DNA from 3 places in the Lactobacillus kullabergensis genome. Region 3 is predicted to be linked to each of the others. Evidence: predicted binding sites of a transcription regulator. Region 3 holds the regulator's gene; each other region holds the start of a gene.
The links. Region 3 encodes HrcA, which represses chaperone genes, less so after heat shock. Its sites were predicted from a motif close to TTAGCACTCNNNNNNNNNGAGTGCTAA; they were not measured.
Positions count from the first base shown of each region.

Region 1: a site for HrcA is predicted at 6,450-6,476, ahead of DKL58_RS09195 (ATP-dependent Clp protease ATP-binding subunit). Genes of this name have one in related genera too.
Region 2: a site for HrcA is predicted at 6,682-6,708, ahead of clpP (ATP-dependent Clp endopeptidase proteolytic subunit ClpP). Genes of this name have one in related genera too.

Region 1 is NZ_CP029477.1:1,949,473-1,960,377, forward strand. Features, by position in the region: gene DKL58_RS09170 (PTS sugar transporter subunit IIB) at 1-144, opposite strand, end outside; gene DKL58_RS09175 (alpha/beta hydrolase) at 294-1,373, opposite strand; gene DKL58_RS09180 (sulfite exporter TauE/SafE family protein) at 1,530-2,279, opposite strand; gene DKL58_RS09185 (TetR/AcrR family transcriptional regulator) at 2,381-2,938, shown strand; gene DKL58_RS09190 (branched-chain amino acid aminotransferase) at 3,041-4,063, opposite strand; gene DKL58_RS09195 (ATP-dependent Clp protease ATP-binding subunit) at 4,317-6,413, opposite strand; gene DKL58_RS09200 (AAA family ATPase) at 6,619-9,150, opposite strand; gene DKL58_RS09205 (alpha/beta hydrolase) at 9,150-10,016, opposite strand; gene DKL58_RS09210 (PTS sugar transporter subunit IIC) at 10,021-10,905, opposite strand, start outside.
Region 2 is NZ_CP029477.1:660,165-671,069, reverse strand. Features, by position in the region: gene argF (ornithine carbamoyltransferase) at 1-802, opposite strand, end outside; gene DKL58_RS03355 (LBA0864 family S-layer associated protein) at 1,048-2,574, opposite strand; partial or broken gene DKL58_RS03350 (APC family permease) at 2,739-4,177, shown strand; gene DKL58_RS03345 (Fur family transcriptional regulator) at 4,257-4,703, shown strand; gene DKL58_RS03340 (SH3-like domain-containing protein) at 4,863-6,569, opposite strand; gene clpP (ATP-dependent Clp endopeptidase proteolytic subunit ClpP) at 6,730-7,314, shown strand; gene DKL58_RS03330 (class II aldolase/adducin family protein) at 7,426-8,169, opposite strand; gene DKL58_RS03325 (hypothetical protein) at 8,170-8,430, opposite strand; gene DKL58_RS03320 (PTS galactitol transporter subunit IIC) at 8,446-9,990, opposite strand; gene DKL58_RS03315 (PTS sugar transporter subunit IIB) at 10,009-10,326, opposite strand; gene DKL58_RS03310 (PTS sugar transporter subunit IIA) at 10,338-10,805, opposite strand.
Region 3 is NZ_CP029477.1:1,156,600-1,167,504, reverse strand. Features, by position in the region: gene DKL58_RS05505 (PolC-type DNA polymerase III) at 1-1,846, shown strand, start outside; gene rimP (ribosome maturation factor RimP) at 1,952-2,425, shown strand; gene nusA (transcription termination factor NusA) at 2,444-3,697, shown strand; gene rnpM (RNase P modulator RnpM) at 3,715-4,011, shown strand; gene DKL58_RS05485 (L7Ae/L30e/S12e/Gadd45 family ribosomal protein) at 4,014-4,325, shown strand; gene infB (translation initiation factor IF-2) at 4,330-6,972, shown strand; gene DKL58_RS05475 (ribosome-binding factor A) at 6,990-7,352, shown strand; gene truB (tRNA pseudouridine(55) synthase TruB) at 7,397-8,290, shown strand; gene ribF (riboflavin biosynthesis protein RibF) at 8,309-9,241, shown strand; gene hrcA (heat-inducible transcriptional repressor HrcA) at 9,374-10,423, shown strand; gene grpE (nucleotide exchange factor GrpE) at 10,436-10,905, shown strand, end outside.

The sequences.
Region 1 (10,905 bases), 790 kb from region 3:
TCTCATCGCCTGCTTTTTTTGTGGATCATTTGCCACATCATCGTCTATTACCATCACTCTTGTAGCACCAGAGTCCGGTGCCCAGCTAGTTGCAACGATACCATGAAGTAATCTGTTATCAATTCTTGCTCCTATAATTGCCATGTTTTTTCCTCCTAAAAACAAAAAACCAAAATAAAGATTCATGATATACTTTGCAAATACATCATCATCAATATTTTGGTTTCGCCAGTTTCTAAACTGTTACGATCCTTTATTCACTTATACTTATTATATTATCAGCTTTCTTTTAGTCATGCAAGCGCTTTTTTTAATATTTTAGCTATTTCAATACACATATCTTCAGCTTGCGGTTCTGTACCAAAAAAGTTTAAACTACCATGATCACATCCCATATATTTGATAACATTTATGTCGACATTGTGTTGTAAAGCCTGTTTGATAAACTCTTCCGCTACTAATGTAATCAAATCGTATTGATTCAAAATAAAAGTAAGCGGTGGTATCTTACTCCAATCCCTAATATTAAAAAGATCAACCACCTCATCTCTAGGATCTAATTTGTAATGTAGATAGTTGCTTTCAAAGCCAGCCAAAGAACTTAGCATTCTGCGAACTCTATTTTTAACATATTGTTCATCTTCTGGACAAACATCAAATTTACTCCAATCATAGTATGGCTCCATATTATTATCTATAGCTGGGTATAGTTCTATGGCCCGGGAAATAATTGAGGTGTCCTTCATTAAAACAATACAAGAGTTAATCAATCCACTGCCTGCACTGTCACCTGCCAAGACCAGCTTTTTACTATGTGATCCAAGTTTTTCGTGGTTACTTGTTGCCCATTTAATGATACCTAATGCATCATTAATTGCTGCCGGATAAGGGTTTTCTGGAGCCAGTCGATAATGGGGAAAGATGACTGTCGTTTGTGCCTGTTCAGCAATATATTTCATTTGCTTACCAAATTCTTCTATTTTACCGGTCATATAAGCTCCACCATGAAAATAAACTAAAATAGGATTGTCATGGTTTGCATTCTGGGCTTTAAAAATAAAAGTGTCAATATAATGGTCATTATCAATTTCAACTAATTGCTCTTCTTCCATTACTTTACTAGTTGTTAGATCATAAGTAATATTTTCTGGACGATTGCGGTCAAAATTTAGTGAAAATGGTTTAGATCCTATACCCTCATCCATCTTTTTCTGAATAACTTTTTTAACATGAGGATCTACTATATTGAACCTCGTTTCTCCTTTTTGACCAGGCACTGGTTTCACGATTTCTCTAACTCCGTTAATAGTTTTTTCAAAGGTTTTCGTTTGTAATTCAGTTATTAAAGATTGCGAGTATTGCCTTTTTTCCATCTTAGTCTCCTTTTTTGCATAAAAAAACCGAAAAAGCACACATTATGGTATACTTCTTCGGTTTCGCCAGTTTCTGAGCTGTTACGATCCTAACTAATTTTCAAAGTTATATTAACATACTTTTTTTGGTTTGGAAAGCGCTTGCTAAAAAATTATTCAGAGCAACGACTTAACTCCTAATAATACTAGTAAGACACCAAGTGTGGGTTTCATGTAGCGTGTGATTTTAGTTTTAGCTAGAATTTGGGCAAGTTTAGGTGCAATAACAGCACCAATGATAGCACCGATCATCAAAGGCAAGCCAGCAGTCCAATCAACTCGTCCATCAGCAATATGAAAGATCGCACCCGTGATGGTCATAAAAACCAGAACATAAGTTGAAGTTGCAGTAGCTTGAAAATCTTGTAATCCCAGTAAAAATAAGCCACCGATAATAACAGCGCCACCACTCATACCAGCAACGCCAACCATTAAGCCACCTAAAATACCATACATCCCTGCTTGTAGTCTAGCATATTGCGTTTTTTTAACAGTTGCGGCAGTTTGCGTTTTCTTCTTGAGTAGCATATTAATGCCAAGAACTACCAAAACGATTCCTATCAGCCATTTATAAATTTGGGCAGGAATATATTTTGATAGTAATGCGCCTATTATCACAGCTGGAATTGCTGTCATTAACATTTGATTACCTATTTTAGTATTTATTTGTCTTTGATGATAATAGCTAATTGCACCAATAATTAATGAAGGTAAAGCTGTCACTAAGGAAGTAGAAGATGCTGTTGCCGCATTGAGACCAAATAAACCCGTCAAAATTGCCAGGTAAATGGCTGCTCCACCACCGCCAAAAAGAATAACGAAGGTTCCTATTATCAACCCTATTAATCCCAACAAAAAAATTTTCATGATATTTGACCTTCTTAATTTTCTTAATATTATATGGTATAGTTACAGTATGTAATTATAGTTTACATGTTGTAAAAGTCAAATTAAGTAAGGAGTGCAAAATGCCACGAAAAATTTTGTCTAAAGAAATAATTATTAAAACAAGTATTATGTTAATTGAAGACAATAAAGAAAACAATTTTGCGGCCATTGCCAGAAAACTTGGCACTCAATCGCAAGCTCTATATAATTATTTTCCCAATCAGTTAGCACTAAATTACGCCATAGTTGCGTGGGCTGTTAACCTACTAACAGATCAATTACGCCAAGATTTGTTTGGCAAAGCTGGCATGACAGCGATTATTGATTTTGCAATGGCATTTCGTGAAAGAGCACTGAATCATTTTCTCTTAACTCAATTTGTTTTAAAAATGCCACGCACTGATAACTATCCAGAAGTCGATATGGCTTTTGCTGAATTAAAAACTATTTTTAATCAGATAATAGGAACGAAATTTACTGATCCTCAAAAGCAATTATTGGCAAGCAGGTGCATTAGAGATTTAGCAATAGGAGATATTGTGAACGTGGGAACTGGTTGGTTTGCGGATAAATCGTTACCAGCTGACAAAAGTTTTCGCAAACTGCTGAAACAAAGTCTGAGCAAGATTGCAGAATAACATATCATAAAACAGCACTTTACTGATAAAGAATAGTGGCAATTTATTTTGAGCAGAAAAAAACGAGGCTTCAACCTCGCTTTTTTGTTCCCAATTTGTAAATTAATCCAATGTTTGGACCCAGCCTTCTGGGCCTTTCTTGTTACCATACTGAATATCAACCAGTTCGTTATAAAGTTTCTTAGTAACTGGACCAGTTTCTGTTTCACTATAGATAACATGTTTTTTACCCTCGTAGGTAATTGAACCTACAGGAGAAATTACAGCAGCTGTACCCATCGCACCAGCTTCTTTCATGTTGAACGCTTCTTCCAAGGTAATCTGACGTTCAACTGGGTTTAGACCTTGCCACTTAGCGACTTCCAAAAGTGAGCGCTTAGTAATAGAAACCAAAATCGATTTTGATTTTGGTGTGACAAACTGTCCTTCTTGGGTAATGCCGTAGAAGTTAGCACCACCAAATTCGTCAATATATTTATGTTCACGTGGATCCAAGTAAAGACTATCGGCAAAACCGTTTTTGTGTGCTTCAACTGTCGGAAGCAAACTGCTGGCATAGTTACCGGCTGTCTTTGCTTGACCGGTACCAGCATATGCGGCACGGTCGTATTCACTAACAACGTAATCTGCAGGGTTCAATCCTTTAATGTATGCGCCAACTGGAACCGCAAAAACGCGGAAGGTATATTCGCTGGCTGCTTCAACACCTAAAACTTTACTTGTTCCCACCATAAGTGGTCGTAAATAAAGAGTTGCGCCACTATCATATGGTGGTACAAATTCTTCATTGGCTTTAACAACTTGTTTTACGGCATCAACAAATCTATCTTCAGGAAATGGTGGCATGGCTAACCGCTTTGCTGAAAGAGTAAAGCGGTGTGCATTTTGATCAGGTCTAAAGAGATTGATCTTGCCATCTTTTCTACGGTAAGCTTTTAGTCCTTCGAAAACCTCTTGTCCATAGTGCAGTACTTCCGCGCCTTCAGAAAAGGTCATGGATGAATCTTCGGTCAGTTTTCCTTCCTGCCATTCTCCATCTTTATATTTCGCCTCATATCGATAAGGCAGATCACGATACTTAAATCCCAGATTTTTCCAATCCAGGTCTTCTACTCGTTGTTTCATTTGATTGTCCCCTATAACAAAACTACAAAAGCTAAAAAATAATTTTTAGCTTTTTAATAATAATTTAATTGCTACCTAATTTAAACTATATTTTTGTTGATGTCAATAGTGAATTTACATTAATTTTAATAAAATAATATGAATTTCTGATAATTAAACAAAAATTCAATTTTGTTACTGTATGGAAGGTTTCACATGAAACAACTAGAAGCAAAAAAGGAATCATCCTCTATTGAATGATCCCTTTTTGAGATTAGTCTTGTTTTGTTTTATCATTATTTTCAGTTTTTTCTTTTGGTTTAATATCTAATACTGCAGCGTCATTTAAGTAAACATGTTTGTCATCTGCCGTAAATTTGACTTCTTTGGTGTCAGGCTCTTTCATCAATAATTTAGCAATCGGTGTTTCCAAGTCCTGCTCAACTACCCGACGTAAAGGTCTAGCACCAAATTTCTTATCATAGCCCTTTTCAGCTAAATAAGCTTTAGTCTCATCAGAAACGTCAACCTTAACGTTCTTTTTTGCCAAAACATGTGCCATTTTACTTAAGTAAATGTCAATAATTTTATTCATATCATCTTTAGTTAATGAATTAAATGGCACAATCGCATCAAGTCTATTCAAAAATTCTGGTCTGAAGTATGCTTCCAAAGCCTTGATTAATTTATCATGATCTATTTTACCGTCCTTTAGCAATTGGTCAGAATAACCAGCATTAGAAGTCATGATTAAAATTGTATCCTTAAAGGAAACAGTCCTGCCTTGAGCATCAGTTAAACGACCATCGTCCATAATCTGAAGCAAGGCATTAAATACTTGTGGATTGGCTTTTTCAATTTCATCGAATAAAATTAAGCTGTATGGTTGGTGACGAACCTTTTCAGTCAATTGACCGCCCTCACCATAGCCAACGTAACCGGGAGCAGAGCCAATTAGCTTGTTAACTGCCATTTGATCTTGATATTCAGACATATCAAGTCTAATCAGATGATTTTCACCACCAAATAATTGAATGGCCAATTGTTTAGCTAATTCCGTTTTACCTACACCAGTAGGTCCGGTTAACAAGAACGTACCCGTAGGACGATCATTGTCTTTAAAAACTTGTTTACGGGCAATTGCATCGGTAATAACATCAACTGCATTATCCTGATCAATTACCACTTTCTTTAATTTTTCAGCCAAATCAAGATTCTTTTGTCCTGCACTTGCGTGTAATTCACTCATTGGAATTTTGGTCTTAGCTTCAATTAAAGCATAGATATCTTTATCAGTAACACGAGGAGTAGCAGCAGCATCTACGTGATCAGCCTGATTACGTAAATCTTCAATCTGCTTTTTCAACTCGTTTGCTTTACTGTAATCTTCCTTTTTGACAGCCTCTTCTTTTTCATCTTCCAGTTTCTTAATCTTTTTCTTTAAAGTTGCCACATCACTAGGAAGCGTGTCAAGGCCTTTTTTAGCACCAGCTTCATCCATTAAATCAATAGCTTTATCAGGTAAATAGCGTCCTTGAATATAACGTTGTGACAATGTGACTGCAAGCTTTAAGGCACTATCATTATATTTCACATGATGGAAAGCTTCGTACTTATCTTTGAGACCCTCCAAAATTTTGACAGTCACTGCAGCTGATGGTTCTGGAACCTGTACTGGTTGGAACCGACGTGCCAGTGCCGCATCATTTTCAATTCTGCGGTACTCACTTGTAGTCGTTGCACCAATTAAGTTCAAGTCACCACTAGCTAAAGCTGGTTTCAAAATATTAGCGGCGTCACCATTGTTATTTTCAGAATCAGTAGAACCTGCTCCAACAATATTATGCAATTCATCAATAAACAAAATAATATTTGGGTTCTTCTTAGCTTCATCAATCACTTTTTTCAGGCGCTCTTCAAAGCTACCACGCAAACTTGATCCAGCAACCATATCATTAATGTTGATTGCAATAATATGTTTGTCTTTCATCTTGTCAGGAACATCGCCTGCAGCGATCTTTTGTGCTAATCCTTCTACAATGGCAGTTTTACCAACTCCAGCCGGCCCAACTAATACTGGGTTATTCTTTTTACGCCGGCTTAAAATTTCTATTACTTCCTGAATTTGCTCGTCACGCCCAATTACAGGATCGTATTTATTCTTTTTAGCTTGTTCAACCAGGTCAACGCCAATTGGCTTTTGTCCTTGCTTTTGTCCCATTTGTCCGTTTTGATTTAAGTCTTGCGGAGAGATATTCATGCTACTAGAGTAGTGAATAGGAATAGCTCCACCATTATCATTAGTATTGTTAAAGAAAGAATTGTTTAATTCGTTAAATAAATCGTCAAACTCATTATCAAAATATGCCATATGTAAACACCCCTTTGATAGGTTATAAATTTGCAATTAGCACTCGGTGCATTCGACTGCTAATCACTTACATATAATATTATAGCAGGTTATCCACAGAAAGCAATAGTTTTGATTACTTTTTTCCACAGGATTGGATGTTTTTCCACAAGAAGCAAAAAAGCCCTGAAAGTTACATTATTACTACTTTTAAGGCTTTTGTTTTCTATTTTTGATATAAATTAAACTGCTTTGCTAAATATTTACCAGTCAAACTATTAGATTTTCGAGAAATATCCACAGGTGCACCACTTGCAATAATCTTTCCTCCTTGTTGTCCTCCTCTAGGTCCCATATCAATCATATAGTCACTGTTAGCCATAATATCCAAGTCATGCGTAATAGTAATAATAGTGCCTTCTTGTTCAAGCAGTCTTTGAAACACTTGTAAGAGAGTTCTAACATCTTGTGGATGCAAACCTACTGTTGGCTCATCAAAAACAAATAAAGTACCTTTTTGTCTTTGATGAATATGGCTCGTTAACTTTAAGCGCTGTGCTTCTCCTCCTGACAAAGCCGGAGTAGATTCTCCTAAATGAAGATAACCTAATCCCATGTCATGCAATGTTGTAATTGTTTTATTAATTTTTGGCACTTCTTGAAAAATTTCTTCTTTTAAGGCATCATCTACTGAGTAATCCAAAACGTCAGCAATACTTAAATTGTGCCATTTTACCTGCAAGACATTTTGATTGAAACGATGACCTCCACATACTGAACATGTCTCAACCATGTCTGGCAAATATTGGATATCAAGTGCAATAACACCAGTGCCACCGCATGCTGGGCATGCACCTTCTTTATTATTATATGAAAAATGAGATGCACGATATTTCAACTTTTTAGCTAAAGGCTGTTTGGCAAAAAGTTTACGCAAGTTGTCCATAATATCTGTATAAGTTGCAACAGTTGAGCGCTGATTTTTACCAACTGGAGTAGAATCAACACTAACCACGTTTTTAATATAGTCATTATCTAAGTTCTTTACCCACTTAGGTCTTTCACTATTATTTTTTTGTGCCTTCAATGCCGGAATCAAAGAATCTAGAATGAGAGTAGTTTTACCAGCACCTGAAAATCCGGTAACAGAAGTTAAGCGATTGACAGGTATTTGCACATGCAAGTTTTTTAAGTTAAAGCGCTTAGTAACATCAAGCTTTATTTTGCCATGTTTAAAGACTTGGTCTTTATTGGCCCTGGGTCTGACAAATAATGGTGCTTTACCTGTTAAATATGGTCCAATTAAGGATTTTTCATTATGTTCTATCTCTTCGGGTATTCCCTGGGAAATAATTTCACCACCCTGGCTGCCTGAACCGGGACCAATTTCAATCACCCAATCAGCTGCGTTAATAATGGCAGTTTCATGATCAACAACAACTAAAGAATTGCCTTGATTGACCAATTCATGAAATACATCAATCAACCCAGCTACATTATCAGGGTGTAAGCCCACTGATGGTTCATCTAATACATAGAGTACCCCTGTGGTTTCGGTGCGCAACGTTCTGCCAAGCTGGATACGTTGAAGTTCCCCAGTGGAAAGACTGCTTGCTTGTCTATCTATATTCAAATAATCTAGTCCTAATTTTAACAGAGGTTTGACTTGATGCAACAACTCACTCGTTAAATTTTCTGCTAAGTCTTGCATGTCTTGTGGCAAACTTGCTAAAATCTCGTCCATATATTGAGTTAATTCACCTAAAGTCAGTTTTTCAGCTTCAACAATATTTTTGCCGGCAACTAGTTGCTGCCAGCGACTAGGATCAATCCGATAGCCATGGCAGCGAGGACAGGTACTAAATTTATAAAAAGAATTAATTCTTTGCAATCCTCGCTCCGACTTAGTTGTTTTACGGGAGTTAGCCACCGCATTATAGGCATTCTCATATAGCGCATCAAGATGATAAACTCGACCAGTTGAAGTTGGCAAGTCAATAGGGACTTTTCGCTCTTTACCATGAAGCACAATATCTTTTTCTTTAGCATTCAACTCTTTATATGGAATATCAGTCCGTACTCCTAGTTCACGGGCAATACGCCACATCCAATTTCGACCAGGAATTTGCCAAGTGGCTACTGCACCTTTTTCAAGTGATAAATTTTCATCAGCAATAATTTGACTATCATCGATCTGTTCAACTGTTCCTAGACCCTGGCATTTTTGACACGCCCCATCTGAATTAAACGCAAAGTCTTCAGCGCTGAAAGCATAAAATTGTACGCCACATGTAGGACACGTCAAGCGACCCATTGCTTCCCCAGTTAAATCCATTGCTTCAGCAATTTTTATGGTTGGTGGAACCCTATGACCATTAGGACATACAGGTGAACCTAAACGGGAAAAAATTAATCGTAAGATATTAAAGACTTCCGTTACTGTGCCAACAGTTGAGCGCACACCAGGAACAGCAGGTCGCTGTCTTAATGCCAAAGCTGAAGGGATATGTTTTACCTCATCTACTTGTGCACGACCAACTTGGCTAATGCGTCTCCTAGTATAGGCTGCTAAGGAATCAAGATAACGTCTTGCACCTTCTGAATAAAGAATACCCATTGCTAAGCTGGATTTTCCAGAACCGCTTAAGCCAGAGATGGCTACAAATTTATGTAAGGGAATATTAACGTTAATATTTTTGAGATTATTAACTTTACCACCAATAACTTCAATTTTTGACGGTTGTTCTTGATACTTCATTAACGATTATCCTTTCCTTTAATTGGCTTTAATGGCTTATTGGTTTTCTTCAACAAGTATTGCCTAATTGCTTGAATTACCTGCTTATTTTGCGGCAAATCTGAGTGATCTGCCTTTTCGCCTGTAACTGTCATTGCCGTATAATTCTTGACCTGATTTTGAAAAATGAATTTACCGGCAGCAACACTTGTTTCAGGTACGATTCCATCTGATTCATAATTTTTCCCTCCAGAAAGAGAATAAACTTTTAAATATTGCGGTAGTGTTGCACGATTTTTAATAAAATCTGCCAGCATTTGCGTCCGATTATTAATATTACTTTCCGTAAAGTTATAAGGAGTTCCTAAAGTCATTAACTTCTTTATCTTAATGTTATCAGAATATTCAGAATAATAATGTTCCAGCCAGTAAGTCCAAATTAAACCACCGTTAGAATGACCAAACGCTTTAAAATTATTAAACTTATAGTTTTGAATTAGTGATTCAAACGCAACATTTAGCCATTTTGCTTGTTTTTTAATATTTGTATAACCGTCTTTATTGTTGTCAAAACCAATAATAATAAAAGGTTCCAAATCGTTTTTACCAATAGAGCCACTGTAAGTAAGCTTTGCTTCACGTGAAACTTTGATTTTTATTACACTGTGTCTGTTGAGAGTAGTTTTATTCAATTCATCAATCAAATCGTTAAAACGCTCAGTTGTAGCACTGGATCCAGGAACCATTATTACAGGAGAAAGTAGCGACTTGCTAAGTTCGGCTCTTGATTTATTATCCTTTTTCATCCAAAAGAAACTGGGGACAGCCAGCATAATTAAAATAATTATGACCAAGATTAGCCATTTATAATTAGGATTTTTACGCATCTGATCATTCCTTCTTCTGGTAAGCAATTCTTAGATCAATTTTTTCATTAATTTTAATTATTGGTAATAGCAAAACTATATCCAACAAAAATAGCAGTAATGTAAAAATTAACGTTGACCAGTTACCATTTGTGCCAAAAAATGAAACTAAAATTCCGGGGGTTCCTTTTAAAATTTGATAAACACTCACAGGAATAATATGTACACTAATAGCCACAGCAGCCAATGTCATATTAATAACCGGGATCATAACACTAGGCAATACGAACACAGGATTTAAAATTAGAGGTAAACCAATTGTAAATCCCAAGGTAGAACCAAAAGCAGCTGGTAATAAATTAATTTTAGCATTTATTTCATTTTCTCTATTACCTCGCCTTATTAAAAGCAACACAATCACGGCTAAAGCAACACTGGCACCACCCATTATGCCATAACTGTTAATAAGCGAACTGCCCAAGTATTTATACGGCACATTCCAGGAATTACCGTGTTTTAATGTATACGTCAAATTTTCAGCAGTAAAAGCATTATTAACTGTTCCTGATAAGGAACGCAATGGATAACCGATTCCTAACCAATCTAAAAAAGTAATCACAGCTGAAAGCAATAAAACTTCGCCAAAATTATTAGTGGTCTGAACTCGACTGACAATTTCATTAAAACTGGTGGAATTAAGGAGTTTAAGTTGTAATTCATAAATTATAATTCCTAAGAAAATACCCAGTAGCAGTGAAACAGCGCTAGGCAAAACAGCATCCCCTGCCCTTTTTTGGATTATCTTTGTTCCTTCATCTTTAACATAAGAAAAGTCTTTCCCTAATAAATGAAAAATTTGTCCCACACAATATCCTATAACCAAGGCTATAAAAACCGCATTAATTTGTAA
Region 2 (10,905 bases), 500 kb from region 3:
CGGACGGATTTTTTGTTTTAGCTAGTAGCTCATCATTAACCTGATACTTAGGATAAAAAAGTTTCATATATTCGTCTTTGCTATGCTCTTGATCATATAGACCATACCAAACATCTGTATAAACGAAATCAGCATCCTCTAAAACTTTTTCGTCTTCGGATAGTGTAATTGTGCCACCATTTTCTTGAGCAATTTTTGCGGCTTTATCCAATATTTCCATAGGCAGATGTTTTTCTTTAGGACCATACTGAACGAAGTGCATCCCCATTTGTGCACACAAAAATAGTGCTGAAACTGTAATCTGAGTTGCATCCCCCACAAAAACCAGCTTAACATCAGATAGTTTCTTTCCTTGAGGCAAAAATTCCTTGATTGTAATTAAATCTCCAAGGGCTTGTGTTGGATGATCATTATCACTCATAAAATTAACTACGGGTGCAGGCGAATTTTGAGCAATTTCAACAATATCTTCATGACTGGCAGTTCTAACCCCAATGATATCAACCAGATCACCTAGGGCATGACTCGTATCAGCTAAGCCTTCATGACCATTTTCTCCCAATTGAATCTGACCAGGTGCTAAATACAATGCGTGACCGCCAAGTTCAGTCATTGCAGTTTCAGCTGAACAGCGTGTTCTTGTAGATACCTGATCAAAAATCATACCCAGACTTTTTCCTTTTAATAACGATGGATAATATCCATGATTAATAGTTGCTTTAATTTTAATACCCAGCTCAGCTAAATATTGCATTTCATCTTTTGAAAAGCTACAGGTATCAATAAAGTCTCTTTTAACCAAAAAATCCTCCTTAAAATAACTTCTATTTATGTTGTTGCGTACCATAATACAGGAATTCGGCTTTTTTTTAAACTAATTGGAGGCGAATATAAAAAGTCTTAATTACTTTTAAAACATTTTAAAGTAAGAGTTGAAGTATAAATTTTAAAACTAAACTTATAATTGAAAGTATTTTTCATTTATCTCAAGTTCAAAAATGATAAACAAAAAAGCAGCTTGATTATCAAGCTGCTCAGTATATATTTTTAATTCGTGTTACCGGCTGTTAATTCTCCTCTTTGAGCAAACTCAACATAAAGCTTATTGCCATATGAGGATAGCCCTTCAATTTCACGTCTAACATTCAAATGATGGGTCTTCTTAAATGTACCATCTTTATCAACTTTGAAGATGTAATCATTAAAGCCAACATAGAATTGACTGTGCTTTTGATCATAAGTGAATCCTTGAACTGGCGAATGATTGCTTACAAAGTTGCCTTTCGTAGCGCCAACTTCAACTGGAGTCCAGGTATCACCACTGCGAGTAACTTTCCAATATTCATAATAACCGTGGCCACCATTATGGAACAGGCAATACATTGTATTGTCACCGGCAAATGTAGCATTGTGAATATATCTTGGACTACCATAATTAGAAATTCTAAAGGTCCAAATTTGATTAATCTTCATATCTGACTTACGTATTTGCAAGATTTCTTCAGAAGCATCTGAATTGCTTGAAGTATTATTATTGGCAATTACGTAAACATATTTAGAAGATGAACCAATAGCCTGACCATGTCCTAGTTTGATATAAGGACTAACTTTAATATGTGATGCATATTTCTTAAAAGTTGACCAGTTTAGGGTTAATAAGTTTTGTGCCTTAAACTTGTTAATGTGTTTTAAGTCATAAGAAACTAGGTGACCGTTTTGTGCTTTGCTTGAGTTAAAGACTGCAACAGTGAAGTTCGAGCCATGAACAGTAATTCCTTCAGGAATTACACCTACCTGACCCATTTTATCTCCTGCCTTATTGTAGTCAAGACTCACAAATCGAGGTTGGAACAACTTAGTTTTCAAAGTTAAACCATTAGCTTTAAAAGTATTAGATCTGGTTTCAGGAGTATAGTGATGAGCTGCATTCCAATTTCTGGATGAAGACTTAGAACTGCCCTTCCACGTAGAAACTTCCTTTGGACCATTCTTAGGAGTTTTATTTGCCCTTGCAATACCTTCATTCTTGTCAGAGCGAACTGTGACGTCTACGCTAGCCTTAGCTTTGCCATAACTGTAATCTACAGTAGTCTTTCCTGGCGTACCCGAGTTAATCTTAGATTTAGAAACATTAACTTTATTTGCATCAACAGCGGTTCCAGTACCATCAGTCACATAATTAATCGCATCTTTAGTATTAAATGAATATTGATTATTTTGTACTAAACTAACTTTGTTGGCTACTGAAATCTTATTTCTGGCAAAAAAGTTTTGGTTAACCCAACCAACTGTGCGACCATCAACAATTATTTTCCAAAACTTGCCTTTCTTAGTAGCAATAGACTTCTTAGACTGAATCTGTGCGTGTTTGAAATACTTCGTAGAGGTGAATTTGCCAGATGGTCCCTTCTTTGATGCACTATGATAAACTGCGTAGTTGCCATTGCCAGCTATCTTAGTAACAGCCTTATGATAACTTTTAGCAGAAATGTATGAATTATTACTCCCAACAAATAAGCCAACTGCTGCTATCGTTCCAGCAACTAGCAATTTGTTTTTAAATTTTTTTTCCATTAAAGCTTACAACCCTTCTTTATAATATAATAACAGTTTTGCACTTTTTCAGGCATAAATCAATAATTACCGCCGTTATAAAAATAAACTACTTTTTATTAGATTTTTATAACCATTTAAGCTAAAATAATAAAATTGTTATCTTAAAATAAGGGAGTAGTTTCATGGGTGAAACACCAAACAATTCTAAAAAGATGATGTGGACAACGCTTGCTACTATGGCTTTTTCTATAGTATGGAGCTTCGGCAACGTTGTTAACGGATTTATATATTTTGATGGCACAAAGGTAATTTTTAGCTGGATAGTTATTTTCCTGCTTTTCTTTATTCCTTATGCCCTAATGGTTGGTGAACTAGGGTCTGTTTTTAAAGATTCTGAAGGTGGTGTGGCTTCTTGGATTAACGCCACTATTGGACCTAAATGGGCCTATTATGCTGGTTGGACCTTTTGGGCGGTTCACGTAGTTTACATTTCCAGTAAAGGTACAGGTGGCTTGAGAGGCATGGCCTGGGGTATCTTTGGAAATACTAATTGGTATGACAGTCTGCCAACAGCTTGGACACAACTAGCTACACTAGTAATTTTTTTATTCTTTTGCTGGGTAGCCAGTCGGGGCATTCCAGTAATTAAAACTTTGTCAACAATCGCTGGTACTTCAATGTTCATCATGTCAATTTTATTTATTATTATGATGTTTGCGGCTCCAATGATTAATCCGCACGCTAATTTCAATACTGTAAACTGGAATTGGCAAAATTTTGTACCAGATTTTAACATTAAGTATTTTACTTCTCTGTCAATTTTAGTATTTGCTGTCGGTGGAGCGGAGAAAATTTCGCCATATGTTAATAAACTGAAAAATCCATCAAAAAATTTCCCGAAAGCAATGTTAGGCTTGGCCGGAATGGTGATGATTTCAGCTATTTTGGGCACAATTGCTTTAGCATTAATGTTTGATCCTAAGACTGTTAATGGCAATTTGAATGAATACATTTCAAACGGCCCTTATATTGCCTTTCAAAAATTGGGTGAATATTATGGAGTTGGTGGATTATTCCTCTACATCTATGCCTGGTGCAATGTGATTGGTCAATTTTCTGCTTTAGTTATAAGTATTGATGCGCCCCTAAGAATGCTGTTAGGAGGCAAAGAAGCTAAAGATTTCATTCCTAAAAAGCTTTTAAAAGTCAACAAACATGGTGCCTAAACGGTATTTGGATGATTGTTATTCTTTCTGGTGGAATTATAGCACTTCAAGCCGTTATGCCTGATGCACAAGCAGTAATGGCACAATTGGTTAAACTTAATTCAATAGTAATGCCAATGCGTTATCTATGGGTGTTCATTGCATATTTGGCTTTACGGAAACAACATGAAAAGTTCCACAATGGTTTTGATAACTACCAAATGACCAAGCACCAATGGCTGGCATATATAGCCGGCCTTTGGGGACTAGCTGTTACGATTGCATGCTGTTTAATGGGGATGTACTCATCTGATCCATTTACATTATGTCTAAATATCGCTACCCCTGTAGTATTACTGCTACTTGGTTTGATTATGCCGACTATTAGACACCACCAAGAAGAAAATAATAATTAAAAAAATCGCCTTGCTTAAGGCGGTTTTTTCTTTGCCAAAAATGCTAAACTATAACTAAATAATAAAGGAGATGAGAACTTTGCCTGATTTTCATAATGACGCTGAAGACTTATTGCGTAACCATCACTTAAAAGCAACTAAACCCCGTTTAAAAATATTAGAATACTTAATGGCACATCATAATCATCCTACTGCAGCCACAATTTTTTCGGCAATTAGTGGTGATGAACCTACTTATCGTGCTACGGTTTACAATACTCTAAACAAATTAGTTGATGCCGGAATTGTGATTGAAATAAAAAATGGCGATGATTCTCTACACTACGATTATTTTGTCAAACCCCACTTTCATATTATCTGTAAAAAGTGTGGCAAAATTGCTGACGTCTATTATCCTGAATTTGATACAATTGAAAACCGCATGAGAACAGAAGCCGAAAAGCAAACTGGGTTCGTCACATCCTCTAGCCATGTTGAAATATACGGTATCTGTCCTGAATGCCAAAAGAAAGAAAAAAAGAGCTAAAGCTCTTTTTTATTTATGCCTGGAATTAGTCGGATCACCTTCTCTATTGAGGTATCTTAGGGTTAAATACGCTTGCTTTTTTGAGCCTGCATTACATATAAATTTATTAGTAAATAAACAAAAAAAGAGCTTTTCAGCTCTTATTTCAAATTACTTTGTCTAATTGATATTCATACTTACGAGTAATTCAGCTCTTTGAGCTAGATTTACATATAACTTATTATCACTTACTGATAGTCCTTCGATTTCACGACCAGTATCAAATGAGTAAGTATCCTTTATTTTACCAGTACGACCGATTTTAAAAATCAAATCATTAAAGGCTAAATAAAAGTTTTTGTTTTTAGCATCATAAGTAAAACCCTGTACTGGAGCGTTGTTATTAACAAAGTTGCCATCAGTTTTTCCTACTAATTTTGGATACCAGTTATCACCGGTACGAGTAAATTCCCAGTATTCATAACAATTATTTTCAGTATCATGATAAACGGTGTACATATCATAATCAGAAATCATCACGCCATTTTGGAAATAGCGATTAGTCTTGCCGTCATCAATCCACGTTTTGATTGTCCAAATTTTATTAATCTGCAAGTCACTTTTACGTATTTGAATTAATTCTTCAGAATTATTTGTGTCTTTTAACGTATTGTCGTTGTTTAAAACATAAATGTATTTATCACTTGAGCCCATAGCTTGACCGTGACCGATTGGAATATATGGACTTACTTTAATATGTTTAACATAATTGTTAAACTTCTTTTGGGTCATATCAAGTAAGTGTTGTGAATTATATGGATTAGTTAATTTGTTCAAATCATAACCAACAATGTGACCAGACATCACATCTGTGTGGCTCAAAAGACTGGTATAGGCCCAACCATCAGAAACGGTTACTCCTTCTGGAATATGACCGACACGATTAATGTTATCATCTGTCGGATCTGCCACACTGAGTAAAACTGGCTGGTAAAATTTCGTCTTTAAAGTTAAATCACCACTAGTTAAGGTATGTTTACTATCTTCAGGGCTATACTCTGTTGGACTAACATAATTTAAGGATGAACCATAATGAGTTTTCCAAGCTTGATAATCATTTGTGCCCGGTTGAGCAGGGAAGGAATTAAATGTATCTGCATCAACAACTCCTTCTTTAGTACTCTTTCTTACAGTCACTTTAACGGTGGCAGTTGCGTCTCCATATGTATATTTCACTTTATATGTTTTAGGAGTACCACAATTTATACTATCTTTAGAAACAATTACCTGACTATTGTCAATTACAGTTCCCATGCTATTTGTAACATATGAAATTGCATCTTTTGTTGAAAAGTCATAAAACTCATTGCGAACCAAAGTAACAGTCTTAGGAACAGCGATTTTGTTTCTGTCAAAGTAATTTTCATTTACATAACCTACTTCACGACCATTGACATAAATACGCCAATAGCGATATTTCTTGGTTTCGATCAGTTGATCCGACTGAATGTGACTGTACTGAAAATTAATGCCATCAGCTACTTTAGTATTAACTTTGCCGTCTTTAACTTCTTTCCAAACCTTATAGTTTTTATTACCGGCAACTTTTGTCATCATAGCAAAACCAGTAACAACCTGTTTTGGCTTAGGTTTAGTATTATCCTGATCATCTGTACCATCTTGATCAGTTTGACCAGATTTATTGGCATCAGTATTATCAGAATTTGCATCAGTTGAGCTATTCGATGATTTATTATTATCATCTTGAACTGGCGGCTGAGTGCTACTGGAATCTGCCGCAACTGATGTAGTTGACAAGCCGGTATAGATCAATAGTCCGGCAACTATAGTCAGTAAATAGGTTATTGTTTTCTTACAAAGCTTCAAAATATATCCTCCAATATTTAAGTTTACCTTTAAATTATATAATAAAAACCTCATTAAAAAGAATACAAAATTAATACACTTTCATTGACAGCACGTAATGTAAGTGATTTAATTAGCACTGTACTTGATAGAGTGCTAATTATATTTAGGAGGTAGAAAGATGCTTGTACCTACAGTTATTGAACAAACTGCACGTGGCGAACGCGCATACGACATTTATTCACGTTTGTTAAAAGACCGTATCATCATGCTTAGTGGTGAAATTAACGATGATATGGCAAATTCAATTATTGCACAATTACTATTTCTTGATGCTCAAGATAACACCAAGGATATTTCACTTTATATAAACTCACCTGGTGGAGTAATTACTTCTGGTTTGGCAATCATGGATACCATGAACTTTATTAAATCAGATGTTTCAACCATTGCCATTGGTATGGCAGCCTCAATGGCTTCCATTTTGTTAACCAGTGGTGCAAAAGGTAAACGTTTTGCTTTACCTAACTCCACGGTTTTAATTCACCAACCTTTGGGTGGTGCTCAAGGCCAACAAACTGATATTCAGATCGCAGCTAATGAAATCTTAAAGAGTCGTGAAAAGATTAACCGTATCTTACATGAAACTACTGGTCAGCCCTTGGAAAAAATCCAAAAGGATACTGAGCGCGATAATTATATGACCGCACAGCAGGCTAAAGACTATGGTTTAATCGATGAAATTATGGTTAACCAAAAGAAATAAAATTTATTATCAACTAAAAAATTGATGCTCTTTAAGAGTGAAAAAGGAAGTCAAATTATTGTATTTGACTTCCTTTTTGTTTGAATAGATATTTACTTTTAGCCTGGCAGTTTAACCAACCATACCATCAGTACTTTTGCCACGTGATTGATATTGATCTATGATTCCTAATTTCTTAAAGATTGCCTGTTTATATGCAATCTCCGCATTCCACTCAACTGTTTCTAAAACTTGAGCTGCAGCATGCAGATCTGTTTCAGTAATTAAAACTCCGTGGCTGTTTAATAGAAAAATATTTTCTTTAGCGTTATCACCAAGCTTTACCAGTTCATCGTGCACTAAATCTGCAAGTTCTTTACTGCATGCTACTCGATAAGGTAAGCATTTAATTTTGCCAAGAGGAACATTAAAAGAGGTAATCTCTGTTAAATTAGGCATATCCTGACCCAGTGTTGCCCAAAACATGCTTTTTGGAGCATGAGAATGGTAAACTACTCTAATATCCTTATTTGCTTTATAAGCTCCTATATGCATGTTGATTTCACGGGTTAATCGACCTTCACCAGCCAGTTTTTTGCCTGTTTCCAAATCAATGACTAAAATTTGAGAAGCATTTAGTTTTGAAAACCACGCTTCTGACATAAAAGTAGGAGTCATTAGTAAGTAATCGTGGTTAGCATAATAAGTCTGGTTATCATAAGAGAAAGTTTCATCTGGAGTAATTTTGACGGAAATATTTCCACCCGCGATATTTGTCATCTTCCGGTTAAACATTTCGCGTGCTACTTCAGCAATATCTTTACGTTCATTTTCAAAAGGAAGTCTTTCCTTAGTTATATTGTAATTCTCTATCATTTATTTATCTCTTTTCCTTACTTCATATTCTCTGCGCTTTTTATAGGCAGCCTGATACTTAATTTCTTTTTGGCGGTTATAATTTTCAAAAATTACTGGGTCACCATATTTAGCTATAAAAAGACCAAATAAGGTTACGCTGATACAACCAATAATATTTTGAGTCAAAATTGCTTGAATTGTTAAAATGATGTTAATGAATAAAGCAAACGACCACCATATTTTGGTTAATTTTTTTGATTTTGGAGTTTTATCTTTCATTTGATTTACTCCGTTTTACTTGTTAAAGTTCGTAAAATCTAAGTCATTAATATCGTTGATTGTGAAGTTGCCTTTTGTTGCAGGACTCGGAATCTTTTTATGCACATTAGCAAAATCAATACCGTCTATACTGGAAATACTCCATGATTTATCTTCTTCATTAATTTCAAGATCATCTTGAGTACTTTCTACTTTGTTAACCTGGCCATTATTTAGGGCATAACGTTTGCTAGGCAAGGCAATTTTATTTTGATCTTTATAAAGCCAAACAAAAATTAATAACCATACTAAAGCTGCAGCTATTGCCCACCACTTGCCATTAAAGGCTTGTGCAAAAAACAATCTAAAATCAGGTCCTTCAAATGTCGACCAGGACAACTGTTGACCGGGATTAACATGAACGGCTCCAGTCGATTTGGCCAAATTGGTAATGACTGGTGCAAAATAGGTTGCTCCGTATAAGAAAATTGGGGTTGTAATAATACCTAATGTCAGCATTCTCCACAGGTTTGCTCCTGTTAAAAGCAAAGCTGCAACTACAAATGACAGATTTATTATTCCGGCAAATGGTAAAACTGTGTTACCAGGTAAAACCATTGCCATAATTAACATAACTGGTACTAAAATGATTACTGTAACCCATAATTCATTTCTTCCTGCGAGAATTGGCCAATCTAAGCCAATAAATACTTGCCGACCCTTGAAATGTTTCTTCATCATTTCATTCATAGCATTAGCTATCGGATTTAATGCTTCCATGAATAATTTTGAAATCATTGGAAACATTGTCATGGCTGCTGCGGCCTCAATGGCAAGTTTTAAGGAACCCGAAACAGAATAGCCTGCTCCAAAACCTAATAACAATCCAATAATCGCGCCCATTACTGAGTTATCAGCAAAAATACCAATTTTCTTTTGGATAGCATTAGCATCAGCTGGTTTATTCATTATTGGAATAAAATCTAACAGTTTATTAAGTGGCATTAGTACAACTGCAAATAAGGTCACGAAATGAGGAACAGTAACTCCCGGAATTCCAGTCAGGTCTTGAATGTGTCTTTGCCACATGTCCCCTGCTTTTAGTTCTAAAACAATTTGAATGCCGGCAACAATGAACCCATAAATGGCATTATGTGTAAAGTATAGGACCACAACATACGTGAAAATCTTGTTCCAAACATTCCACATATCTACGTTCAAGGTTTTTGTCCAATTAAATGTCAGCATGACAAAATTAATTAGTAACAAGAACGGAAAGAACAAAAATGCTGCTTTGTATGACCAGGTGATTGCAGCTACACCAGGCCACCCCTGGTCAATAGCATTCAAACTTAAGTGCAACATCTTAGACATTGCCTTGGCAGCCGGCGAAATTGAATCAGTCATGTAATTAACAACCAAAGTCATTCCACTAAAAGCAACACCCAATGTAAGTGAGGCTTTAACTGCTTTACTCAACTTTAATCTTGCTATGATAGAGATGACGAACATAATCAATGGTACGAAGACCGCAGCCCCTAAGTTAAGAACATAATTGACTACGTTTTTTAATATTTCCATTTAACTCATCCCCTTTCACTATGCTTTACTTTTTAATGACATCATGGCATTGACCAACTCTAGATAAGTTTTGTCACCCTTTGACCCTGTCAAAATATCAACTCCGTTTACTTCTGGAATTCCTTCTTTTTTGCAAATGTCATGAATCTCCGGTGTAGGTTTTGCTAACCAAACATAAATATCATAATTTGGCAAAACACTGGCTAGTTGTTTAAAATCTGTTGCCTCAACTTCTACACCTTTAACTGAATGGTCTTCCAAAAAAGACTTTACAGTACCTACAACCGTTTCACTAGTGGCAATCCCACTGCCGCATGCAACAACAATTTTTAACATGATAAACTCCTTTAAAATCGATCTACTAAAAATTCATAAACTTCTTCTGGCTTTGACAGTTTTTTAAATGAGCTAACGAAACTTTCGTCATTCATCAGCTGCATAAATCTTTGCAATAACTTGACTTGTAAATCTTGTTTTTCTTTAACAATTCCTAAGAAGAAAAAATAATTCGTTTCCATATCTTCATTAGTTCCCATTTGCTTCATCTTAACTTTACCTGCCGTTTTCACAACAGCTATAAATGCTTTTTTGACATTTTCAGGATTAGCATGTGGTAGTGCAATTGGTAAATACTGGGTATTCAAACCAGTAGGAAATTCCTTTTCTCTTTCGGTTAAAGCTTTAAAATAGCTTGATTCAACTACATTGAATTTTTCAAGCTCTTTGGCAATTTTTTGATATAATTCAGTGCAATTGCTTGCATTTACGTCCCAGAACACGAGATTACGGTCAAATAAATCAGAATAACTACTCATTAAATCCTCCTTTTGTTCATTTGTTCGAACATTTTTGAACTTTTATTTTACAAGTATGATTATAAAACGCTTTCATGAGCATTTCAAGTTTTTTTTGAAA
Region 3 (10,905 bases):
AATGAAGCGTTTGACTTTTGACAAAGCACATGAGTTATATGGGGATCCACTGCCAAAGATTGTTCAAGATAGACTTGATATGGAACTCAATTCAATCATTTCCAACGGTTATGCGGTTATTTATTTGATTTCGCAAAGATTAGTGGCTAAGTCAAATAAGGACGGCTATTTAGTTGGTTCACGTGGTTCTGTTGGTTCAAGTCTGGTCGCTACAATGTCCGGTATAACCGAAGTCAATCCATTGGCACCTCATTATCGTTGTCCAAAATGTAAGTATTCAAAATTTTTCGAAAACGGTGAATATGGGTCTGGATATGACTTGCCAGATAAAAAATGTCCTAAATGCGGAGCTGAACTGGTTAAGGATGGGCAAGATATTCCTTTTGCAACGTTTTTGGGATTTCACGGTGACAAAGTTCCTGATATCGATTTGAATTTCTCGGGTGACTATCAGCCGGTAGCTCATAACTTTATTCGAGTAATGTTTGGTCCAGATAATTCTTATCGAGCAGGTACAATTGCCACTGTTGCTGATAAGACAGCTTACGGTTATGCTAAACACTATGATGAAGAAAAAGAATTGAATCTGCGTAGTGCTGAACTTGATCGTTTAGCAGCTGGTGTCAGTGGAGTTAAAAGGACTACCGGTCAGCATCCTGCAGGTATTGTTGTCGTTCCCGATGATATGGATATCTATGACTTCACACCCGTACAATATCCTGCAGATGATGTCAATGCTGCGTGGTTGACAACTCATTTTGATTTTCATTCCATTCATGATAATATCTTGAAATTTGATATTCTAGGTCACGATGATCCAACTATGATTAGAATGTTGCAAGACCTTTCTGGTGTTGATCCTTTAACAATTCCACCCGATGATCCAGGAGTAATGTCGCTTTTTTCAAGTCCTAAAATTTTAGGTGTAACACCCGAGCAAATTCAATCAGAAACTGGTACTTTAGGCGTACCCGAATTTGGTACAAAATTTGTACGAGGGATGTTAGAGGAAACAAAGCCGACTACATTCTCCGAGTTACTGCAAATTTCTGGCCTATCCCACGGTACTGATGTCTGGTTAGGAAACGCAGAAGAGCTTGTTAACAACGGCACTTGCAAACTGAAAGATGTTATTGGTTGTAGAGACAACATCATGATGGACTTGATTCACTGGGGAGTTAAACCCGAAGTAGCGTTTTCAACTATGGAATCAGTTCGTCATGGTCGGGGAATAAGTGATGATGATATGGCAGTTCTACAGAAAAATGATAAAATTCCTGACTGGTATATTCCGTCTTGTCTCAAAATCAAGTATATGTTTCCGAAAGCTCATGCGACGGCTTATATATTAATGGCTTTAAGAATTGCCTGGTTTAAAGTTTACTATCCTGAAATTTACTACACTGCCTATTTCTCAGTACGTGCTGATTTATTTGATTTAGTAGCTATGAGTCATGGTAAAAACACGGTAAAAAAGGCGATGGCTGATATTCAAAATCAAGGAAATGATGCGTCTGCCAAGGATAAGAGTCTTCTTACAGTCTTAGAAATTGCCAATGAGTGTTTGGAGCGTGGTATTAAAATAAAAATGGTTGATATTAATCAGTCTGAGGCCACTAATTTTAAAATTATTGATCAGCATACAATTTTAGCACCGTTTAATGCAGTTCCTGGTCTGGGAAATAATGCAGCCAAACAAATTGTTGCTGCAAGAACTGAGCAGAAATTTTTGTCAAAAGAAGACTTGGCAAACCGTGGAAAAGTATCCCAGTCAATTATGGATTATTTAGAGAATAATGAAGTTCTAAATGGAATGCCGGAGCAGAATCAACTTTCACTCTTTTAAACTTTTGCAGTATTAATATAAATGTGATATACTTTTTAAAGAAGTTCGAATAAATAATTCGGAGTGAGCGCTTGTGCTCACTCTTTTTATTACGGAGGAAAGTACTTGGCGAAAGTTAAAGATTCTGTTCTCAAAGAAATTAAACCAATTATTGCAGAACGCAAAGATGAGTTTATTGATATAGAATACGTTAAAGAAAAGGGTCAAAACTATTTAAGAATTTACGTTGATAGAGAAAATGGTATTGATATGGATGAAATTGCAGGGTTAAGTGAATTATTATCTGCAAAGCTTGATCAGATACAACCCGATCCGTTCCCTGACCCTTATATTTTAGAGGTTTCTTCTCCTGGTATCGAAAGGCCAATCAGAAATGAGACTGACTGGCAAAAAGCTTTAAATGAATATGTGCATGTGAAGTTATACCAGAAAGTTGAAGGTGGAAAAGAATATGAGGGAACTTTAAAATCTTATAATGATAGCGAAATCGAACTTGAAATAAAGGTAAAAACTAAAAAGAAAGTTTTATCACTTCCCCGTAAAACAATTGCAAGCATTCGTTTCGCAATTGAGTTTTAGAAAGGTTGATTAAAATTTATGTCTAAGGAAATGCTTGAAGCGTTCGCTACTCTCGAGAAAACAAAGGGTATAAAGCAAGACGTAATTGTTGAAGCGATAAAAGCAGCGCTGGTTGCAGCATATAAGAAAAATTATAATCAGGCAACGAATGTAATAGTTGAATTTGATGAACGTAAGGGTGACTTTAAGCTAATGACTGAAAAGACTGTCGTTGAAGAAGTTCATGATGAACGTTTGGAAATCAGTTTAAAGGATGCTCTGACAATTAATCGGGCTTATGAACTTGGTGACAAAATTCGTTTCGAAGTTGCACCTAAAAATTTTGGTCGGATTGCTGCACAAACTGCTAAACAAGTTATTATGCAACATTTACGTGAGGCAGAGAGAAATCATATTATTGATGAATACTCACAGTATGAAGATGAATTAATAACGGGCACTGTTGAAAGACGTGATAATCGTTTCGTTTATGTTAAAATTGGTAATGTTGAAGCAGTAATGCCACGTAACGATCAAATGCCTGGTGAAAGCTATAATCCCCAAGATCAGATCAGGGTTCTAGTTACTCATGTTGGTTCAGATTCAAAAGGTGCTCAAATTACGGTTTCACGTACCGCACCTGATATGGTAAAGAGATTATTTGAACAGGAAGTACCTGAAATTTATGATGGGACTGTTGAAGTGGTCTCAATTGCTCGTGAAGCAGGAGACAGAACCAAAATTGCAGTGAAGTCCAATGATCCTAATATTGATCCGGTAGGAACATGTGTTGGACAGCGAGGTGCTAGAGTTCAGAATGTGGTCAATGAACTTGACGGTGAAAATATAGATGTAGTTAAATACGAGGAAGATCCGTCAGATTACATTGCTAATGCCTTGAATCCTGCTGAAGTGATTGCTGTTCAATTTGGAGATGAGGACGAGGAAAAAAGTGCTTTGGTAATTGTTCCGGATTATCAATTGTCACTTGCCATTGGTAAAAAAGGACAGAATGTACGTTTAGCTGCTAGATTAACAGGTTATAAGATAGATATCAGACCAGAATCTGAAGTAGAATTTGTTGATGAAAGCAGTGATCAAGCTGAAAAAGAAAACGAAGAAGCTGAAACTAATAATTTAGCTGAAGATGGCTCAAATTCTTCACAAACAAACAGCGATTTTGCTGAAAGTGAAGAATCAGACAAAGAGCCAACTTCTGAAGATACTGACTCAGAAGATGAGCATCAAGAAAACGTTACTGACAGTAAAACGGTAGATTCTACTGAAAATTAAAGCAAGAGGTGAAACTTTTGAAAAAAAGAAAGATTCCAATGCGAAAAGATTTGTTAACTAATACTATGCAGCCCAAAAAAGAGTTGGTACGCATTGTAGTCGACAAAGAAAAGAATATTTCAGTTGATCCTACTGGTAAAAAACCTGGTAGGGGAGCATATGTTTCTCTTGATCCAAGTCAGATCAAAAGTGCTCAAGAGAAAGGCTTAATTGAGCGTAGTTTAGGAACTACAGTGCCTAAAGAGTTTTACCAAGAGCTTTACTCATATGTTGACCATCAAAAGGCAAGGAAAGAATTGTTTGGTGATAAATAAATTTGCAAAATAGACAAAAAGCACTAAATTTTTTGGGATTAAGTCAAAAAGCCGGAAAATTAGTTTCAGGCACTGAACTTGTTTCCATTGACGCAAAAGCCAAAAAGGTAAAACTAATTATTTTAGCCCAAGATAGTCATGCAGATACTACTGCAAAGATCTATAAAGTTGGGGAACAAAATAATATACTTGTTATTAACAAATTTACTAGTAATGAAATTTCTCAAGCGATCGGAAAAAAGCGAAAAGTTTTAGGAATTACTGACACTGGTTTCTGCAAAGCATTGTTACAAAAAATAGACGAAGGAGTGTGATTTGATGGCTAAAACAAGAATTTATGAATTGGCAAAAGAATTAGGCATCGATAATAAAACTGTGGTCAACAAGGCGAAGGACTTGGGACTTGATGTTAAAAATCATATGTCATCACTTGAGGATTCACAAGTAAATCAATTAAAAGATAGTTTCCGTAGCTCCGCTCCCGCGCAAAAGCAAGAGAAACCCGCAAAAAGGAGCAGTAAAATCAAAATTTCCGTTACCTCAATTCGTAAAAGCGAAAAAAAGCATGAGGAAAAAAATGGTAACAAGAACAACAAGAGAGGCAACAACTTTCACCGATCTAACAATAATAGATCAAGGCAGGCTCAAGATCGCTATAAGCAACGTACTAGCCCAAGTCAAAGGACTTCAAAGCCGGTAGCACAAGACTTATTAAAGCAATTGAAACAAAAACAGCGTGTTGATGAAAAGAAATTAAATCGTCAAAGTGAGATTGTCCAGAAGTCTTATGATGAAGACAAAACCACTGTCAAAAAATCTTCTGGAGAAGATAACAAGAATGTTTCAAAATCAGAAAATAAAGTTGTTAAAGTCGAGACTACAGCTCCTAAGGTAACTGGACCTAAAATAATTAAGCCTTCGCCAGCCAGAATGAAGAATACACAAAAGGCAAGTCCAGTTAATAAACCTAAAGCTTTAGATACAAATGCTGCACCTGAACCTGCAAAAGAAGAAAAGCGTCGTGGTAATGGTCACGGTCGCAATTCTGGTAAACCTGGCAGAAAAGGTAAAAATCAAACTTTTGGTACCAATGATTACTCAAAGCATCAAGAAAAGCGTAAACGCAAGAATAAGAAAAAGCAGTTCGAACAGGTACCAAAGAAACAGCCAACCCAGAGAAAAGAACGTCCGTTACCGGAAACACTGGTGTACGAAGTTGGTATGAATGCTCAAGATTTGGGCAAGTTGCTGCACCGTGAACCTGCTGAAATAGTTAAGAAACTATTTATGTTAGGTGTGATGACTAATCAAAATCAGTCACTTGATAAAGATGCAATAGAATTAGTTGCTGCTGAATATAATATCAATGCCAAAGAAAAAGTTCATGAAGATATATCTGATATTGATACTCTTTACGACAAGAGAATGGCAGCTTCTATGAAATCTAAGCATCAAATTAAGCGACCACCAGTTGTTACAATCATGGGTCACGTTGACCATGGTAAAACAACTTTGCTTGACCGATTGCGTCATACTCATGTTTCTGCTCATGAAGCTGGTGGTATTACACAGAAAATTGGTGCCTATCAGGTAAGAGTAGATAATAAGCCAATCACATTTTTAGATACGCCTGGACATGCGGCATTTTCTAACATGCGTGAACGTGGTGCTGAAATCACCGATATTGTTGTACTGGTTGTAGCTGCAGATGATGGAGTTATGCCACAAACTGTTGAAGCCATTGACCATGCTAAAAGTGCTAAGGTACCAATCATTGTCGCAATTAACAAAATGGATGTTCCTGGTGCAAACCCTGAGCATGTTACTGAACAGTTAATGAAATACAATTTGATTCCGGAAAATTATGGTGGTGACACTATTTTTGTAAACATTTCTGCCAAAACTGGTGAAAATGTTGATGAACTTTTACAAATGATTCTCTTACAAGCAGATGTCATGGAACTACAGGCGGATCCTACGCAAAAGGCAATTGGGACTGTTATTGAAGCTCGCCTTTCCCGTGGCCGTGGCCCAGTTGCTGACCTTTTGGTTCAACAAGGAACCCTAAAAGTAGGTGATCCTATTGTTGTCGGTAATCGCTTTGGTCGTGTCAGAGTGATGACTAATGATCGTGGACGCCAGGTAGAAAAAGCTACACCATCAATGCCAGTTGAAATTACTGGATTGAATGATGTGCCCGAGTCAGCCGATAAGATAGTTGTCTTTGATGATGAAAAGACTGCAAGAAGCGTTGGTGAACAAAGAGCACAACAGGCTTTACAACAATCTCGTGAAAATGTCCAACATGTTACTCTTGATAACTTGTTTGACACGATGAAAAAAGAAAACATGAAAGAAGTAGACGTTGTCTTAAAAGCAGATGTACAAGGTTCAGTAGAAGCTTTACAACAATCGCTTGAAAAGATAGAAGTCGAGGGCGTTCGTGTTAATATCATTCATGCGGGTGTAGGAGCAGTAAATGAATCGGATGTTACATTAGCCGGAGCTTCGAATGCCTTTATTATTGGCTTTAATGTCCGTCCAACCGCTACTGCTAAATCTCAAGCTGAAGCAGATGGAGTAGATATTCGACTATATAGTATTATTTACAAGGCAATTGATGATGTTAAAGCTGCTATGAAGGGTATGCTTGAACCAACTTATGAAGATAAAGTTGTTGGTAATCTGACTGTACGTGAAACTTGGAAAGTTTCTAAAGTTGGGACGATTGCTGGTGCATTTGTTGATTCCGGATACGTATCAAAAGATTCTGCAATCAATTTGATTCGTGATGGGGTTGTGATCTATACCGGAAAAGTTGCGTCACTCAAACGGTTTAAAGATGATGCTAAAATTGTTAAGCAAGGATTCGATTGCGGTTTAACCATTGAGGGCTATAATGACATCAAGATTGGTGACGAAATGGAAGCCGTAGAAAAACAGGAAGTTAAGCCTGAATAAATCAACTGGGAGAAAGCATGAAACACAGAATAGGTCGTGTTGAAGGAGAAATCCTCCGTGAATTAACGAAAATTTTACGAAAAAATATTCGTGATCCACGAGTTAATGATGTAACAATTACAGCGGTTGAATGTACAAATGACTTATCATATGCTACTGTTTATTACAGCATTCTTTCTGAAGATTCTAAAAAAGAAGAAGAAGCTGCTGCTGGTTTAAATAAAGCTAAGGGATTGATGAGGCATTTGTTGGGGCAAGTCCTAACTGTATATAAAGTACCAGAGTTGATTTTTAAACGAGATAATTCAGTTAAATATGGTAGTAAAATTGATCAGTTAATCGCTGAAGTAAAAAAGCAGGATGCAAATCGCAATAATTAAGAAAAGCGCTGTGAGGCGCTTTTTTCATGATTAGGTAATAAAAAATGTTAAATGGTATTTTAGTGATAGATAAGGATAAGGGCATGACAAGCGCAGACGTTGTCTATCATTTACGCAAAGCGCTGCATATTAAAAAAATAGGCCATGCTGGTACCCTAGATCCTGACGTTACGGGAGTGCTACCAATTGCAATTGGTCAGGCCACAAAATTGATTGAATTGATGCACGAGGAAAACAAAAAATATGTAGGTCAGGGAATTTTTGGCTTTGCCACTGATAGTTACGATATTAGTGGCAAAAAAACAGAATTTAAAAAAATAACTAGTAAAATTAAATACCATCAAATTCAAAAAGCTATGCAAGAGTTTGTGGGCAGTATAGAACAGGTACCACCTATTTATTCGGCCGTCCGAGTAAATGGCAAGCATTTATATGAATATGCGCGAGCAGGTATTAAAGTTGAAAGGCCAAAAAGACGGGTTGAAGTTTTTTCTTACGATCTTACAAATGAACCTGTTTTTGATAAAGAAAATGGTCAAGAAGTTTTTGATTTTAAAATTGAATGCAGCAAAGGAACCTATGTTCGCTCTTTAATAAATGATTTGGGAACAAACCTTGGTGTGCCAGCAGTAATGAAAAATTTGCGGCGCACTTCTAGTTCAGGCTTTGATATAGATCAAGCTGTTAAATTGAATGAAATTTCAGAAAATCCAGATATGGTAAATGAATTGCTTCAACCAATTGACTCTTTTTTTACTAATTATGCTCATGAGGATATTGATACAGATCTGTGGGCCAAAGTTAAAAATGGAGCAACGATTTCTCTGAAAACGAATGCAAAAAAAGTGGCATTAGGATACAATAATAGAGTTAAGGCAATTTATCAAAAAGATGGTACCATGTATCGCCCTTATTTAATGCTTTTACAAAATGAATAAGTGAATGAAGGTCTTATTATGGAAATTATCCATTTAACTTACCCGTTTAAGGAAAATATTATTCCACAAAAGATAATCCTTGCTTTAGGATTCTTTGACGGTGTTCATCGTGGTCATCAGGAATTAATCAAAATCGCAAAAGAAAAAGCAATTCAAAAGCATTTACCATTAGTAGTAATGACATTTGATCGACATCCTAAAGAAATTTATCAAAATAAAGAAGTCAGCTATATAGATACATTGTCTGAAAAAGCTTATAAGATGCAGGAACTAAAAGTTGATTTTTTGCTTGTGATGCATTTTAATGAGGCATTTAGCAAACTGACTGCACAGGAATTTGTAGATAAAATTATTGTTAAATTAAATGCTGATACAGTTGTAGCCGGCTTTGACTACACTTATGGTCCCAAAGAGATTGCCAATATGAAAAATTTCCCTAAGTTTGCTAAGGGAAGATTTGCTATTATTGATGTTCCAAAACAGTCTTATGATGGCCAAAAAATTGGCTCTACGGAAATAAAAAGGGCCATTACCAGTGGAAATATGGAATTGGCCACTAAATTATTAGGGTTTCCGTATGTCATGTCCGGTAAGGTCGGGCACGGTTTACGTAATGGCCATAAACTGGGTTTTCCTACAGCAAATCTAGTTTGGTCTCAAGACAAGGTGGTTCCTAAAATTGGAGTATACGCTACTAAAACCAAGATTAAAGGCAAGTGGTATGACTCAATGACAAGCGTGGGTTATAACGTAACTATTAATGAGGGTAAAAAGCTTTATATTGAATCGAATTTATTTGGATTTAATCAAGAAGCCTATGATGAAGAAATGGTAATTAAATGGTATAAGTATACTCGTGGCGAAATTAAATTTGATAACTTAAAAGAACTAAAAAAACAAATGAGTGGTGATGAGGCAGAAATCAAAGCTTATTTTGCCGGCATTGGTTAATTTCAATTTTAAAGGGGATAAGCGTTTTTTTGTAAAAAAGTTAGCACTCAACTTGACATTCTGCTAAAAGCTAGTATCATATTAATTGTTAGCACCTAATAAGTTTGAGTGCTAAAAGTGAGGGCGATATTTATGTTGACCGAACGTCAAGAATTAATTTTAAAAACAATTATCAATGATTTTACGCAGACACATGATCCTGTTGGGTCTAAAACAGTCATGAATCAGTTACCTATTAAAGTTTCAAGTGCAACTATTCGTAACGAAATGGCGGTTTTAGAAGAAAAAGGCTTGATTGAAAAAACTCATTTGTCAAGTGGTCGAGTACCTTCAACAGAAGGCTACCGTTACTATCTTGACAATTTAGTTGAGCCTTTACAGATTTCATCTTCTGTTTATAAAAGAATTATTAATCAGCTTGATCAGCCGTTTCATCAAGTTAACGACATCGTACAGGAAGCTGTTAAGATCTTATCTGACCTAACAAATTACACTGCATTTGCGGAGGGGCCTGAGAATAGTGATTTAACTATTACCGGATTTCGTATAGTACCTTTATTTGGCAGACAGATTATGGCTATTCTTGGTACCAGTGATGGCGATGTTCATGACCAGGTTTATAACTTACCATACAATATTCATGGTGATGACATTGAACGTGCCGTTCGTATGATTAACGATGAATTAGTAGGAAAGTCGCTAGATCAGGTTACACCTGAGTTTCTTAAGAAGACTTTAGGACAAAAGCTTAAAGCTGCTCATGTGTCTGAATTAATAGATTTAGTTGAAGATGTGATCAGTGATGCTGCCAGCGAGCAAATGTATGTCGATGGTCAGATTAATTTGCTCAATAATATTTCTTTGAGTGACGTTTCTAATTTGCGGTCATTATATGAAATGATTGAGCATAATGACTTAATTTCTAGTATTTTGGATAACAGGCAAAACTTAAAAAGTGACAGATATCCAGTTCGGGTAAGTCTAGGGTCTGAGTTATCAAATGATTTGTTAAAGGATTATAGTCTGCTTACGGCAGAGTACAGCGTTGGTCCTCACGGAAAGGGCATAATTGCTTTACTTGGCCCTGATAATATGCCGTATTCTCAAGTGATAGGATTGCTTGAATATTTCAGAAATGAGCTATCTAAAAAGTTGCTTGATTATTATGGTAGATTTAAATAAAGGAGGTTAGCCGTGAGTAAAGAAGAAATTAACAGTAAAAATTCAAAAAAAGAGCAAAAAGAATCAACTGAATCAAAAGAAGTTAAAAAGCATTCTCAAGCTAAGGCTAACGAAAAAAAGAAGTCCGAACCTTTGGAAAGCAAACTGCAACACAATTTGACCCAGTTGCAAAAAGAAAAAGATGATTTAGAAGATAAGTACTTGCGCAGTCAAGCTGAAATGCAAAATATGCAAAATCGCTACAATAATGAAAGAGCGCAACTTATTAAATATGAATCACAATCTTTAGCTAAAGATGTTTTGCCAGCAATGGATAATTTAGAAAGAGCTTTGGCAACAAAGGTTGATGATGAAGCATCAAAGCAGCTTAAAAAGGGAGTGCAAATGACACTTGATTCTCTGGTTAAAGCCATGAAAGATCATGGAATCAGTGAAATCACTGCTGAAGGTGTAAAGTTTGATCCTAATTTACACCAAGCTGT